DNA from 2 places in the Allobosea sp. LjRoot237 genome. Region 2 is predicted to be linked to the other one. Evidence: riboswitches for the same ligand, from Rfam matches in the RefSeq annotation. Region 2 holds a riboswitch; the other holds the start of a gene.
What was found. Region 2 has a riboswitch for cobalamin ahead of ACSQ24_RS24195 (CbtB domain-containing protein). Riboswitches for the same ligand answer to the same signal wherever they lie in the genome.
Positions count from the first base shown of each region.

Region 1: linked by a shared signal. The riboswitch ahead of ACSQ24_RS27935 (ABC transporter substrate-binding protein) and the one ahead of ACSQ24_RS24195 (CbtB domain-containing protein) in region 2 are both predicted to bind cobalamin.

Region 1 covers NZ_CAXUQP020000002.1:70,193-76,825, reverse strand. Annotated here, with positions in the region: gene ACSQ24_RS27950 (ABC transporter permease) at 1-468, shown strand, start outside; gene ACSQ24_RS27945 (M81 family metallopeptidase) at 485-1,972, shown strand; gene ACSQ24_RS27940 (mandelate racemase/muconate lactonizing enzyme family protein) at 1,984-3,162, shown strand; cobalamin riboswitch at 3,192-3,501, shown strand; gene ACSQ24_RS27935 (ABC transporter substrate-binding protein) at 3,725-4,741, shown strand; gene ACSQ24_RS27930 (FecCD family ABC transporter permease) at 4,738-5,781, shown strand; gene ACSQ24_RS27925 (ABC transporter ATP-binding protein) at 5,778-6,557, shown strand; gene ACSQ24_RS27920 (class I SAM-dependent methyltransferase) at 6,554-6,633, shown strand, end outside.
Region 2 covers NZ_CAXUQP020000001.1:4,975,990-4,982,622, forward strand. Annotated here, with positions in the region: gene ACSQ24_RS24170 (D-2-hydroxyacid dehydrogenase) at 1-90, opposite strand, end outside; gene cobD (threonine-phosphate decarboxylase CobD) at 196-1,200, opposite strand; gene cbiB (adenosylcobinamide-phosphate synthase CbiB) at 1,199-2,182, shown strand; gene cobO (cob(I)yrinic acid a,c-diamide adenosyltransferase) at 2,314-2,925, opposite strand; gene cobU (bifunctional adenosylcobinamide kinase/adenosylcobinamide-phosphate guanylyltransferase) at 2,938-3,450, opposite strand; cobalamin riboswitch at 3,572-3,751, shown strand; gene ACSQ24_RS24195 (CbtB domain-containing protein) at 3,790-3,963, shown strand; gene ACSQ24_RS24200 (CbtA family protein) at 3,974-4,729, shown strand; gene ACSQ24_RS24205 (DUF1636 family protein) at 4,778-5,203, shown strand; gene cobW (cobalamin biosynthesis protein CobW) at 5,200-6,249, shown strand; gene cobN (cobaltochelatase subunit CobN) at 6,252-6,633, shown strand, end outside.

The DNA of each region.
Region 1 (6,633 bases), on a different contig from region 2:
TCGATCGTGCTCGCCATGGTGGTCTCGGCCGTGCTTGGCGCGTCGCTGACCAATGTCGTGATCGCGCTCGCCATCGCCACGACGCCGCACACCGCCCGGATCGTGCGCGCCTCGGTGCTGCTGGAGCGCGAGCTGGACTATGTCTCGGCCGCGCGTGCGATCGGCGCCGGCGAAATGACCATCCTGTTCAAGCATGTGCTGCGCAATGCCGCCGGGCCGCTGATCGTGCGGTTGACCTATGTCTTCGCCATCGCGGTGCTGGCCGAGGCGGCGCTGTCCTTCGTCGGCGCCGGGCCGCCGCCGCCGGCCGCGTCCTTCGGCTCGATCATCGCCCAGGGTCGCGATTTCATGCGCGAAGCGCCGTGGATCACGGTGTTTCCGGGCCTCGCCATCATCGTCTGCGTGCTCGGCCTCAACCTGCTCGGTGACGGCCTGCGCGACGTGCTCGATCCCCGCCTGAAATTCTGACCCGCCGGAGCCTGCGATGAAACGCATCCTGATCGCCGACTGCAAACAGGAGATCTCATCCTTCAATCCGCTGCCGTCGCACTACGACAACTTCCTGATCCGCAACGGCGAGGAGCTCTACGAGCAGCGCGGCCAGAACCAGGAGCTCGGCGGCGCGCTCGCGGTGTTCGAGGCACGGCCCGACATTGAGATCGTGCCGACGATCTGCGCGCGCGCCGGCAGCGCCGGCCTGCTCTCGGCGGAAGGCTGGAAGAGGCTCTCCGAGGAGGTCCTGGCGGCGATCTTCGCCAAACTCGATGGCATCGACGGCATCTATGTCTCGCTGCATGGCGCGATGGGTGCCGATGGTGAGCTCGATCCGGAAGGCTATCTGCTGGAGAAGCTGCGCGAGCGTGTCGGGCCGGAGATGCCGATCGTCATCTCGCTCGACCTGCACGGCATCCTGACCGGCCGCATGCTGCGCCAGGTCGACGGCTTTGCGATCTACTGGACCTATCCGCATGTCGACTTCGCCGACACCGGCCGACGCGCGGCCGAACTGCTGCTGAAGCTGATGGCTGGCGGGGTCAGGCCGGTCGCGGCACGCGTCGTCATTCCGGCGCTGGTCCGGGGCGATGAGCTCATCACCAAGACAGGCTGCTATGGCGAACTGCTCGCCGAATGCCGCCGTCTTGAGGAAGAGGGGCGGGCGCTCGCGGCCGGCATCATGATCGGTAACCCCTTCACCGACGTGCCGGAGCTCTGTTCGCAGGTCCTGATCCTGACCGATGGCGACCCGGCGACCGCCGAGCGGGAAGCGACAAAGCTGGCGCAGGAGTTTTGGCCATTGCGCTTTCGCATGCAGGGCAAGCTCGTGCCGCTGGGTCGCGCCATCGCCCAGGCGCGCAGCATCGACGGGCCAGTGATCTTCACCGACGCCGCCGACGCCACCTCTTCGGGAGCGTCGGGCGACAGCAACGCAATCCTCGTGGCGTTGCGTGAGGCCGGCTACCGCAAGCGGGTGCTGGCGCAGATCGTCGATGCGGCGGCTGCGGCCGCGGCGCATGCGGCGGGAGTCGGAGCGAGCCTCTCGCTGACGCTCGGCGGCTCGATCGACCCGGCCCGGTTCCCGCCGCTGCAGGTGACCGCAACGGTCAAGCTGCTCTCGGACGGCGAAGCCTCGCTCGAGACGATGAAGGCGCCGCTTCGGGCCGGCCCGACCGCGGTGCTGACTTACGACAACGTCACCGTCGTCGTGATGAGCCGCTCGGTCAGCCTGTTCGACCGGGCGATGTACTACGCCAATGGGCTCGATCCGGAGGATTTCGACCTGATCGTGGTGAAGTCGCCGCACACCGAATTCCACATGTTCGACCAGTGGTGCGCGCGCAATTTCAACGTCGACGCGCCCGGTGCGACCTCGGCGAACCTCCGGAGTCTCGGGCACCGCATCTGCGCCCGTCCCGTCTATCCGCTCGACGACAACGTCACCTTCGCGCCGCGCGCGACGATCTACGAACTGTGAGGACCAGGCCCGTGCCCAGGATCGAGGCTGTCGACTTCTTCTACCTCGCCATGCCCGTCGTCACCGACGAGGCCGATGGCAGCCAGGACGCGCTCTTGGTGCGGGTCGCCGCCGGCGGCCATGTCGGCTGGGGCGAATGCGAGGCGGCGCCGCTGCCGTCGATCGCCGCTTTTATCTGCCCGATGTCGCACGGGGTCTGCCGGCCCGTCGCCGATTCCGTCCTTGGCCAGAGGCTGGAGGGCCCCGAGGACATCGCCCGTATTGCTGCCGCGGTCGCCTACAACTCGATGGACCTGCTGCAGGCGCCGCATACCTTCTCCGGCGTCGAGATGGCATTGTGGGACATTCTCGGCAAATTGCGTTCCGAGCCGGTCTGGCGCCTGCTCGGCTATCGCCAGAGCCATCCCAAGACGCCCTATGCCTCGGTGCTGTTCGGCGACACGGCGCAGGAGACGCTCGAGCGCGCCCGCGATGCCAGGAAGCGGAGTTTCCGCGCCGCCAAGTTCGGCTGGGGGCCGATCGGCCGCGGCAGCGTCGAGGCCGATGCCGAGCATTTTGTCGCGGCGCGGGAGGGGCTGGGAGCGGACGGGATCCTGCTGGTCGATACCGGCCAGATCTTCATCGAGGATGTCGAACGCGCGGCCGCCCGCTTGCCGGCAATGGAAAAGGCTGAGGTCCTCTGGTTCGAGGAACCCTTTCACGCCAGCGCGCTCGACGCCTATGGCGCACTCGCCAGGCGCAGCCCAAAAGTACGTCTGGCTGGCGGCGAGGGCGCCCACAATGAATCGATGGCCAAGCAGCTGATCGACTATGGCGGCATCGGCTATGTCCAGATCGATTGCGGCCGGATCGGCGGAATCGGTCCCTCGAAGGCGGTGGCCGATTATGCGGTGGTGAAGGGCGTGACTTTCGTCAATCACACCTTCACCTCGCATCTCGCCCTCTCGGCCTCGCTGCAACCCTATGCCGGCCTCGTCGATCACGAGATCTGCGAATATCCGGTGATGCCGAAGCCGCTCGCCACGGCGATCTCCGCCAATCATCTGGAGCGCGACGCTCACGGGCAGGTCGCGGCGCCGGATGCGCCGGGCCTCGGCATCGAGGTCGCGACGACAGCGCTGAAAAGCTACCTTCAGGAGGTCGAGATCTCGGTCCAAGGCAAGCGGCTCTATAGCACGCCTAGCCTCTGAACGGTGCTTGACGATGTAGCGCCGCCTTATAGGGTGGGCGCGATCGAGGTTCTCCGGGTTGCTTCCGGAGCTAAGAGGGAATTCGGTGAGGCGCTGGGCATCGGACCGAAAAGTGGAATCCACTTTTCGGGTGAATCCGATGCCTCGACAAAGAGATAGATCGCCATTCTGCGTCCGATAGGACACATGGCGATCTGTGGCCAAAGCCGAGGCTGCCCCCGCAACTGTAAGCGGCGAGCCCTCCGTCCATCGTCCACTGGCGCCTAGCGCGCCGGGAAGGCCGGGCGGAGTCAGCGTCGACCCGCGAGCCAGGAGACCTGCCCCGATCGTTGAAGACGTCTTTCGGGCGGGGTGTCCCGGAGGTGTGCATCGGTGGCGGTCGTCCGAGACCGCCATCTGTCCACATCCCCTGCGCAGCTCCCATCCGTCATCTCGGGGAGCGATGAAGCCCATGTTCATGACGACCGCCATGCGCGCGACCGCGCAGAGCTTGACGGCTGCGTGCAGCCAATCCTATCAGGGATGCAACATTGTTACATCTAAGGTTGCTCCTGTGCCGACCATTCGCTGTCTTCGATTGCCGGCCGCGGCACTCCTCGGCACCCTACTTGTGGGCGCAGCCTCTGCCGCGCCGACGCAGTATCCGCTGACGCTGGAGAACTGTCGCGAGAGCGTGACCTTCGCCGCGCCGCCCAAGCGCGTCGTCGCGATCGGCCAGACGCAGGCGGAGATTCTCTACGCGCTCGGTCTCGGCGACCGTGTCGTCGGCACCGCAGTCTGGTTCTCGCCCGTCGCCAAGCCCTATGAGGCGGTCAACGCCAAGGTGAAGCGTCTCGCCGACAATGATCCGAGCTTCGAGGCGGTGCTGGCGCAGGAGCCCGATCTCGTCACTGCGATGTTCGAGTGGCATGTCGGACCCAACGGCATCGTCGGCAAGCGCGACCAGTTCGCCAAGGTGAAGGTGCCGACCTATGTCTCGCCGACCGATTGTGTCGGCAAGGACAATTCCGGCGCCGGCGACGGTGTGCGGACGCAGATGTTCACGATGGAGCTGGTCTATCGCAACATCCGCGAGTTCGGGCAGATCTTCGACGTTGCCGATCGGGCCGATAAACTCGTGGCCGAGCTCAAGGCGCGCGAGGAGAAGGCGGTCCAGGCGGTGGCGAACGTCAAGGCCAAGGACGTGCCGGTCGTGGTCTGGTTCTCCAGCAAGGACATCAAGGGCGACGGCTTCATGGCCGGCAAGAACGGCGTGCCCGCCTATATCCTGTCGAAGCTCGGCGCCCGCAACATCATCAGCACCAATGAGGAATGGCCGCTGGTCGGCTGGGAGAGCATCGCCGCCGCCAACCCCGCTGTAATCGTCACGGTGAAGATGGAGCGCCGCCGCTTTCCGGCTGACGATATCGAGAAGAAGCTCGACTTCCTGAAGACCGATCCCGTCGCCAGCAAGCTCGATGCGGTGAAGAACAGCCGCGTCGTCATTATGGATGTCGGTGCGACCCGCGCCGGTCTCGACACGGTCGATGGCATCGAGACACTCGCCAAGGCAATCGCCGGCTTCGGCCTTTCTCCTTGAGCCACGCCGTCTACGGCCCCAACTGGCCGGCGCGAATCGCCATCGCGCTGGCGTCCCTGCTGGCGCTCACCGTCTCGGTGGCGCTGGCGGTGACGATCGGCGAGATGCGCATCCCGCTGGAGACGGCGCTGCGGGCGCTCGGCAACGGGCTGTTCGACCTCGATTTCCCGGTCAGCGCGATCCAGCAGGGCGTGATCTTCGATTATCGCCTGAGCCGGGCGCTGATGGCGGGCTTATGCGGTGGGGCTCTGGCGCTTTCGGGCGCGATCCTGCAGGCGCTGCTGCGCAATCCGCTGGCGGAACCTTATGTGCTGGGCATCTCGGCCGGCGCCTCGACCGGCGCCGTCGCGGTGCTGATCCTCGGCGTCGGCATCGGCGGCACGGCGCTGACGGTCTCGGCCGGCGCCTTCATCGGCTCCTGCGCCGCGCTCGCTGTCGTTGCGCTGCTGGCGACGGGCGCGGGCGGGGCGAGCGATCGCGTCATCCTAGCGGGCGTCGCCACCTCGCAGCTCTTCAACGCAGCGACTGCGACGATCGTCACGACATTGGCCAGCGCCGAGCAGGCGCGCGGCGTGATGTTCTGGCTCTTGGGAAATTTCGGCGGCGTGCGCTGGCCGGATCTCTGGATCGCGGCCCCGGTCGCCTTCATCGGCTTTGCGATCTGCATGCTGCACGCCAAGGTGCTCGATGCTTTCGCCTTCGGGGTCGATGCCGCGGCCTCGCTCGGCGTCGCGGTCACTAGGGTAAAGGTCGTGCTGCTCGCGACGACAGCGGTGATGACCGCGGTCATGGTCAGCATCGTCGGCACGGTCGGCTTCGTCGGGCTGATCATTCCCCATGCCGCCCGCTTCCTCGTCGGCTCGGGCCATGCGCGTTTGCTGCCGGCCTGCCTCGTCATCGGCGCGATCTTCATGATCCTTGCCGACATCCTGTCCCGAATCCTGATCCCGCAGCAGATCCTGCCGATCGGCGTGGTGACGGCGCTGTTCGGCGCTCCGGTCTTCGCCGTGATCCTCTATCGTGCGAGGCGGCCGTCATGACGCTCGCGACCCGCGAGCTGCGCTGGGCCGCCGGCGGCCGGATGATCGTCGACGGGGTGACGCTGCAGGCGGCTCCCGGACGAGTGCTCGGCCTGATCGGCCCCAATGGTTCCGGCAAATCGAGCCTGCTGCGGCTGCTCTGCCGGCTGCGCAATGTCGCGAGCGGCGTCGTCATGCTGGATGGACGCGACATTGCCGCCGTGGCGCGACGCGAGCTCGCCCGCCGCCTCGCCTTCGTCGAACAGCAGGCGACGACCGAGATCCAGCTTTCCGTCTGCGACGTGGTCCGCCTCGGCCGCACGCCGCATCGCGCCGCGCTCGCATCATGGAACGACGCCGACGAGGCGGCGGTGAACGAGGCGCTGGCAAGGGTCGGGCTCACGGAGCGGCACGACCAGTTCTGGCACACGCTCTCGGGCGGCGAGCGCCAGCGGGTCCATATTGCGCGGGCGTTGGCACAGGAACCGAGCGAGCTCATCCTGGACGAGCCGACCAACCATCTCGACATCCAGCATCAGCTCTCGATCCTGGGGCTGGTCCGTCGCCTCGGCATCACCTGCATCATGGCGCTGCACGATCTCAACCTCGCCGCCATGTTCTGCGACGAAATCGCGCTGCTGCATGAGGGGCGGCTGCAAGCGGCGGGGCCGCCGGACGAAGTCCTCACGGCTGAAGCGATCCAGCGCATCTTCGGTGTCGCGGTCTCGATCCGGACGGGGGCATCTGGGCGCCGGCACATCGAATACCTGATCGAGACGGAGCGGAGGCAGTCATGAAAGCAGCTGAGGCACAGGCCCAGGTTTCCGACTACTGGACCCGGCGCGCGCCGGCTTTCGACGGCGTTGCCTCCCA
Region 2 (6,633 bases):
GCCATTGCGCGCCAGATACTCGTCGCGCAGCTGATAGGCTGCATGCGCGAAGCCGATGGTGAGCGCGGACTGCTTCGGCCAGGGCTGCATGCTTCTGATCTCCGGATCGCTGGAATCACCTGACGATAGCGGCGGGGCGCCGCTTCGTCCCGCCCCCACCCGCATGCGCCGGCTGCGGTGGCCGCGCAGCGGAATTCAGACCGTTGCGAGCGCGCCTGCCAGCCGCGACCATGCAGCCTCATCGCCCGGCAGGCCGAAGCGCAGCCGCGTGGGATCGTGCTGGAAGCGGCGGACATAGATTCCGGCCCGGCCGAGCCACTCGAACAGGAACGCTGCGTGCGGTGTCTCGAGCAAGCGATAGAGCACGGTTCCGCCGACGATGCGGCCATAGGGACCAAGGAGCGTATCGAGCCGCCCGCTGTCAGCCGCACGCGCCTCCCCTGCAGCCGAAAGCCAATCGGCATCGCCGAGCGCGATCGCCCCTACATGCAGCGCCGGACCGGCCACGGCCCAGGGGCCGAGCATCGCCTGCAAGGCTTCGGTCAGGCGTGGCTCGCCGATCGCGAAACCGAGACGCAGGCCAGCCAGCCCATAGGCCTTGCCGAAGGAGCGCAGCACCAGTGCCCCATCCGGCAGGATCGGCAGCAGGCTCGCGCCCGGCGCAAAGTCGGCGAAGGCCTCGTCGACCACCAGCAGGCCGCCTCGCGCCGCGAGCGCTCCGATCAGTGCAACCAGCGTCTGCTGGGGAGCGATGCGGCCATCTGGATTGTTCGGATTGACCAGCACGAGGACATTGGCATCGCCGGCGTCGGCGAGGTCAGCGATCTCGCGCACCTCAGCCCCCGCCTTGCGCCAGGCCGGCGCGTGCTCGCCATAGGTCGGCCCGAGCACGGCGACCCTGGCGGCCGGAACCAGACGCGGCAGCAATTCGATCAGAATCTGCGTACCGGGCGCAGCGACGAGGCCGCTTTCGGCCCGAATGCGATAGGCCTTGCGGGCCGCCGCCAGCAGCGCCGCCTCCTCGGCTTTGCCCGGCAGGCGCTGCCACAGGCTTAACGGCAGCTCCGGAAGCGGATAGGGGATCGGATTGATACCGGTCGAGAGATCGATCCAGGGTTTTGGCGCCTGCGGGAACAGCGCCTTGGCCATGGCGAGATCGCCGCCGTGCCAGATCGCTTCCTTCGTCTCCTCGGCCGCCATGTCGCTCTCCGAAAGCCTGCCGCTGCTCCTCGCCGCCCTCGTGATCGAGGCGGCGATCGGCTATCCGGCGGGCCTGTTCGCATGGATCGGCCATCCCGTCACCTGGATCGGCGCGCTGATCGGCTGGCTCGACCGCAACCTCAACCGCGAGACTGCGAGCTTCGCGATGCGGCGGCTGGCCGGCGTCGCGGCGTTATCGATCCTGCTCGGCGTGACCCTTGCTGCCTCGCTTGCTCTTGTCGGGCTCTGCCGCCTTGCTGGCGCGTTCGCCGCGCTGCCGCTGGCGCTGCTGGCCTCGACACTGCTGGCCCAGCGCAGCCTTCATGACCATGTCGCCGATGTCGCCGCAGGACTGGAGCAAGGCGGGCTCGCCGGTGGACGCAAGGCCGTCGCGATGATCGTCGGCCGCGACCCGGAGAGCCTCGATGAAGCCGGCGTGGCGCGCGCCGCGATCGAGAGCCTCGCCGAGAACTTTTCCGACGGAGTGGTGGCGCCGGCCTTCTGGCTTGGCGCAGGCGGCCTGCCGGGCGGGGCGCTCTACAAGGCGATCAACACCGCCGATTCGATGATCGGCCACAAATCACCGCGCCATCTCGCCTTCGGCTGGGCCGCGGCGCGGCTCGACGACCTCGTCAATTTACCCGCTTCGCGGCTGACCGCGCTGCTGCTGACTGTTGCCGCGGTGCTCGACCGGCAGGCCGATGCCGGCGCGGCCTGGCGCGCTGTGCGTCGCGACGCCGGGCACCACCGATCGCCCAATGCCGGCTGGCCGGAGGCGGCGATGGCCGGAGCGCTCGGGCTGCGATTGGCTGGACCACGCGTCTATGGCGCTGTCAGGGTCGACGATGGCTGGATGGGCGATGGCCGCGCCGAGGCGACGGCCGCGGATATCAGGCGGGCGCTGCGCCTCTACCGGCAAGCCTGCCTGCTGCTCTGGGGACTTGCAGGTATCGGGACGATTTTTGCCCTGACGATGCCCTGAGGACTGTCGTCCCGGGCGATCGGAGGGAGACCCGGGACCCATTCCGGAACCTCTTTCGGGAAGGCTCCGGAATGGATCCCGGATCTCCGCTTCGCTCCGTCCGGGATGACCCGGGTTATCTGGAATCAGCTTCAGAACTCGATCCCCTCCTGCGCCTTCACGCCGGCGGCAAAGTGGTGCTTGATCAAGGTCATCTCGGTGACGAGGTCGGCCGCTTCGATGAGTTCCGGCTTGGCGTTACGGCCGGTGACGACGATGTGCAGGTCGGTCCGGCGCCCCTGCAGCACCGCGACCACGTCTGCGAGTGGCAGGTAGTCGTAGCGGAGCGCGATGTTGAGCTCGTCGAGCACCAGCAGCCGGATGCTGTCATCGGACATCAGCTCCTTCGCTTTCTCGAAAGCGCGAGTCGCGGCGACGATGTCGCGGGCCTTGTCCTGCGTCTCCCAGGTGAAGCCCTCGCCCATCGAATGCCAGGAAACCTGGTCGCCGAAGGCATCCAGCGCCTTGCGCTCGCCGGTCGACCAGGCGCCCTTGATGAACTGCACGACACCGATGCGCCAGCCATGGCCGAGCGCGCGCAGGATCAGTCCGAAGGCGGCTGTCGACTTGCCTTTGCCGGGGCCGGTGTTGACGATCAGCAGGCCCTTTTCGCGCGTCTTGCTGGCGACCTCGGCATCCTGCACCGCCTTGCGCTTGGCCATCTTCGCCTTGTGGCGGGCAGCGTCCTCAGCCTCGTCCGTCATCATGTCGCTCTTCTACTTCACCTGCGTCGGCAATCCGGCGACCATGAAGACCACGCGTCCGGCCTGCGCCGCAAGGCGCTGATGCAGGCGGCCGGCTTCGTCGCGGAAGCGCCGGGCAAGCGCATTGTCCGGCACGATGCCGAGGCCGACCTCGTTCGAGACCAGCACGACCGGTGCCGTCGCCTCGCGGCAGGCTGCGACGAGCTCGCCGGTCGCGATCGCGATATCGCGCTCGGCGAGCAAGAGATTGGTCAGCCAGAGCGTCAGGCAATCGACCAGGATGGGTTGCCCCGCCCGGGCATTGCGGATCGCCTCGGGCAGGGCGACCGGAGCGTCGACCGTTTGCCAATCGCGGGAACGGCGGGCGCGGTGCTCGGCGATGCGGGCACGCATCTCGTCGTCATAAGCCTGAGCCGTAGCGATATAGGTCCAGGGGCCTGGCAGCGCCTCGATCAGCGCCTCGGCATGGCGGCTCTTGCCGGAACGGGCGCCGCCGAGGACGAGGGTGAGCGGGGGGAGGGTCATGGCGCAGTCTCCGCGTCATGCTCAGGCTCGACCCGAGCATCTCTTTCAGGAGATTCTCGGCCCTCCGCTTCGATCCGGCCGAGAATGACGTGACTGCATTGCACAGTGCCTGCCCGATGGCTAATGATCATCCCTGACGGTGCCTCGGTGACGAGGTGAAAAGGGAACGCGGTGCGATGCCGCGGCTGCCCCCGCAACTGTAAGCGGCGCGTCCTGCGCCATCGGCCACTGGGTTTCCCGGGAAGGCGGAGCAGGACACCAAGCCGTGAGCCAGGAGACCTGCCGTCGTTCGATGTCGTCCAACAGGCTGCCGGTGGGGTGGCCAGGAAGTGAACCAAGATGAATACGGCTACCGTCACCAGCCAGGCCAGCGTCTCCGAACGGGCGAAAGCCGTTGCCGCCGCGCTGATCCTCGGCTTCGTGCTGATCTACACCGTCGGCTTCGCCGCCTCGTCCAACGTCCACAACGCGGCGCACGACACGCGTCACGGCCTCGCCTTCCCCTGCCATTGAGGGGAAGCACATGGTCACGCGTGTTCTCACGGTCAGCATCCTGGCCGGGCTCTTGGCTGGGCTGCTGATCTCGGCACTCCAGCACGTCACCACCACCCCGCTGATCCTCAAGGCCGAGACCTATGAGGCGGCGCTGCGCATGCAAGGCGCACCGATGCAGGCCGCCTTCACCGGCGACGCCCGCATCATTCTCGCCCATAACGACCCGAAAGCCGGGGCGGAACACACTGGCGAGCACGAATGGAAGCCGCAGGACGGCCTGCAGCGCACCGCCTTCACCAGCCTGGTGACGATCGCCACCGCGATCGGCTTCGCTGCGCTGCTGCTCGCCGGGATGATCGCCGCGAACGAACAGATCGATCAGCGCCGGGCGCTCGCCTGGGCGATATGCGGTTTCCTCGCCTTCGGGCTCGCTCCGGCGATGGGGCTGGCGCCTGAGCTACCGGGCTCCGCCGCAGCCGAGCTGCAGCAACGCCAGCTCTGGTGGCTGCTGACGGCCGTGGTCACTGCCGGCGCGCTCTTCGTGTTCCTGCGGGTCGAAGCCTCCTGGGCCCGGGCGCTCGCCGTGCTGGCACTGCTGCTGCCGCATCTGATCGGCGCGCCGCACCCGGCCGCGCCGGAGAGCAAGGTACCGGCCGAGATCGCCGCGCATTTCGCCGCGCTCTCGCTCGCCATCCAGGCCGCGCTCTGGCTCGCCACCGGCTTTGCCGTCGGTGTGCTCTGGCCGTGGCTTTCGCGCCGTAGCGCCGCAGCTGCGGTGGCCTGACGCCTCGCGCGGCCGGTTGTGGCCGCGCCAATCCAAGGAGGCGTTTCGATGCTCGAAGGCGATCTCGCCCTCGCGACGGAAGCTCGGCAAGAGCCGGGCTGCACCATCCATGTCTGCACCGTCTGCCGGCGCCAGCGCGAGGACCTGCCGGAGGGTTACGACCAGCCCGGCATCGGCCTCGCGACGGCGCTCTCCGAGCGCATGGCCGGCAGCGGCATCGCCGTCATCCCGGTCGAGTGCCTCGCCGTCTGCAAGCGGCCCTGCACCATCGCGCTCGCGGCCGACGGCAAATGGACCTATCTGATCGGTGATCTCGACGCCGGTCTTCATCTCGACGAGATCGTCGGCGCGGCGGAGAGCTTTGCCGCCAGCGCCAACGGCATCGTTCCCTGGAAAGAAAGACCCGTCTCGTTTCGCAAGGGCGTGGTCGCGCGCGTGCCTCCCCTGCCGCGCCTGCAAGGATCAGATCAATGAACGCTCCCCAGACCACGACGCTCGGCAAGGTGCCGTGCACGATCATCACCGGCTTCCTCGGCGCTGGTAAGACCACACTCGTGCGCCATCTGCTCGAGAATGCCGGCGGCAAGCGCCTCGCCGTGCTGGTCAACGAGTTCGGCGATCTCGGCTTCGACGGTTCCTTCATCGCCGGCTGTGGCATCGAGGGCTGTACACAGAACGACATCGTCGAACTGCCGAATGGCTGCATCTGCTGCACCGTCGCCGACGATTTCGTCCCGGCGCTGGAGAAGCTGCTGAACCGGCCGAACCCGCCGCAGCACATCCTGATCGAGACCTCCGGCCTTGCCCTGCCGAAGCCGCTGGTCAAGGCCTTCAACTGGCCGGCGATCCGCAGCCGAGTCACCGTCGACGGCGTCATCGCCGTGGTCGACGGGCCGGCGGTGGCCGAGGGCCAGTTCGCTGATGATCCCGAGGCTCTGAAAGCCCAGGCAGCGCAGGACCAGGCCGTCGACCACGACAACCCGCTGGAAGAGGTGTTCGAGGATCAGATTCTCTGCGCCGACCTGATCCTGCTCAACAAGAGCGACCTCGTCGACGCCGCCGGCCGCGAGCGGGTCAAGGCAGAGATCGCCCAGCATCTGCCCAAGGCGATCAAGGTGGTCGAGACGGCCCATGGCAAGGTCGAGCCGGCCCTGATCATCGGCCTCGGGGCCGCGGCCGAGGCCGATCTCGCCGCGCGCCCTTCGCATCATGGCGAGGGCGAGGATCACGACCATGACGATTTCGACAGCGTCGCGCTGCCGCTGCCGCAGGCGACCTCGCCAGAAGAACTCGTCGCCCGCGTCGCCAAGGCGGCCGAGGCCGAGGGCGTGCTACGCCTCAAGGGCTTCGCCGGCATCCCCGGCAAGCCGATGCGGCTCGTGGTGCAGGGCGTCGGCCGGCGCGTCGGTCATCATTACGACCGGGCCTGGGGCGCAGACGAGGCGCGCGACGGCCGGCTCGTGGTGATCGGCCTCAAAGGCTTCGACCGCGCCGCGGTGGAAGCGGCGCTCGCCGGCTGACGGTGCACCTTCTCCCGACCAGCGAGGTGAGGCTCGACGACGGCGAAGACGCCGTCGACCTCGCTCTGCCGCCGGGAGATCTCCTCGTCCTCTCCTTCAGCGACAGCGACCTCTCGGCGCTGGCGGCGGCCGCACCCGGTAGCGAACTCGACTTCCGCCTCGTTCCGCTCCGGCGCTTCAGGCATCCGCTCTCGATCGACCTTCTGATCGAGAAGACGCTCGCCAACTCGCGCTTCGTGCTGCTGCGCTGTCTCGGCGGGCTCGACTATCTCCGCTACGGCGTCGAGCAGATCGCCAGCGCCTGCCGGCAGCATGGCGTCGCGCTGGCGGTGCTGCCCGGCGACGACCGCGAGGATGAACGGCTTGCCGGCTACGGCACGGTGC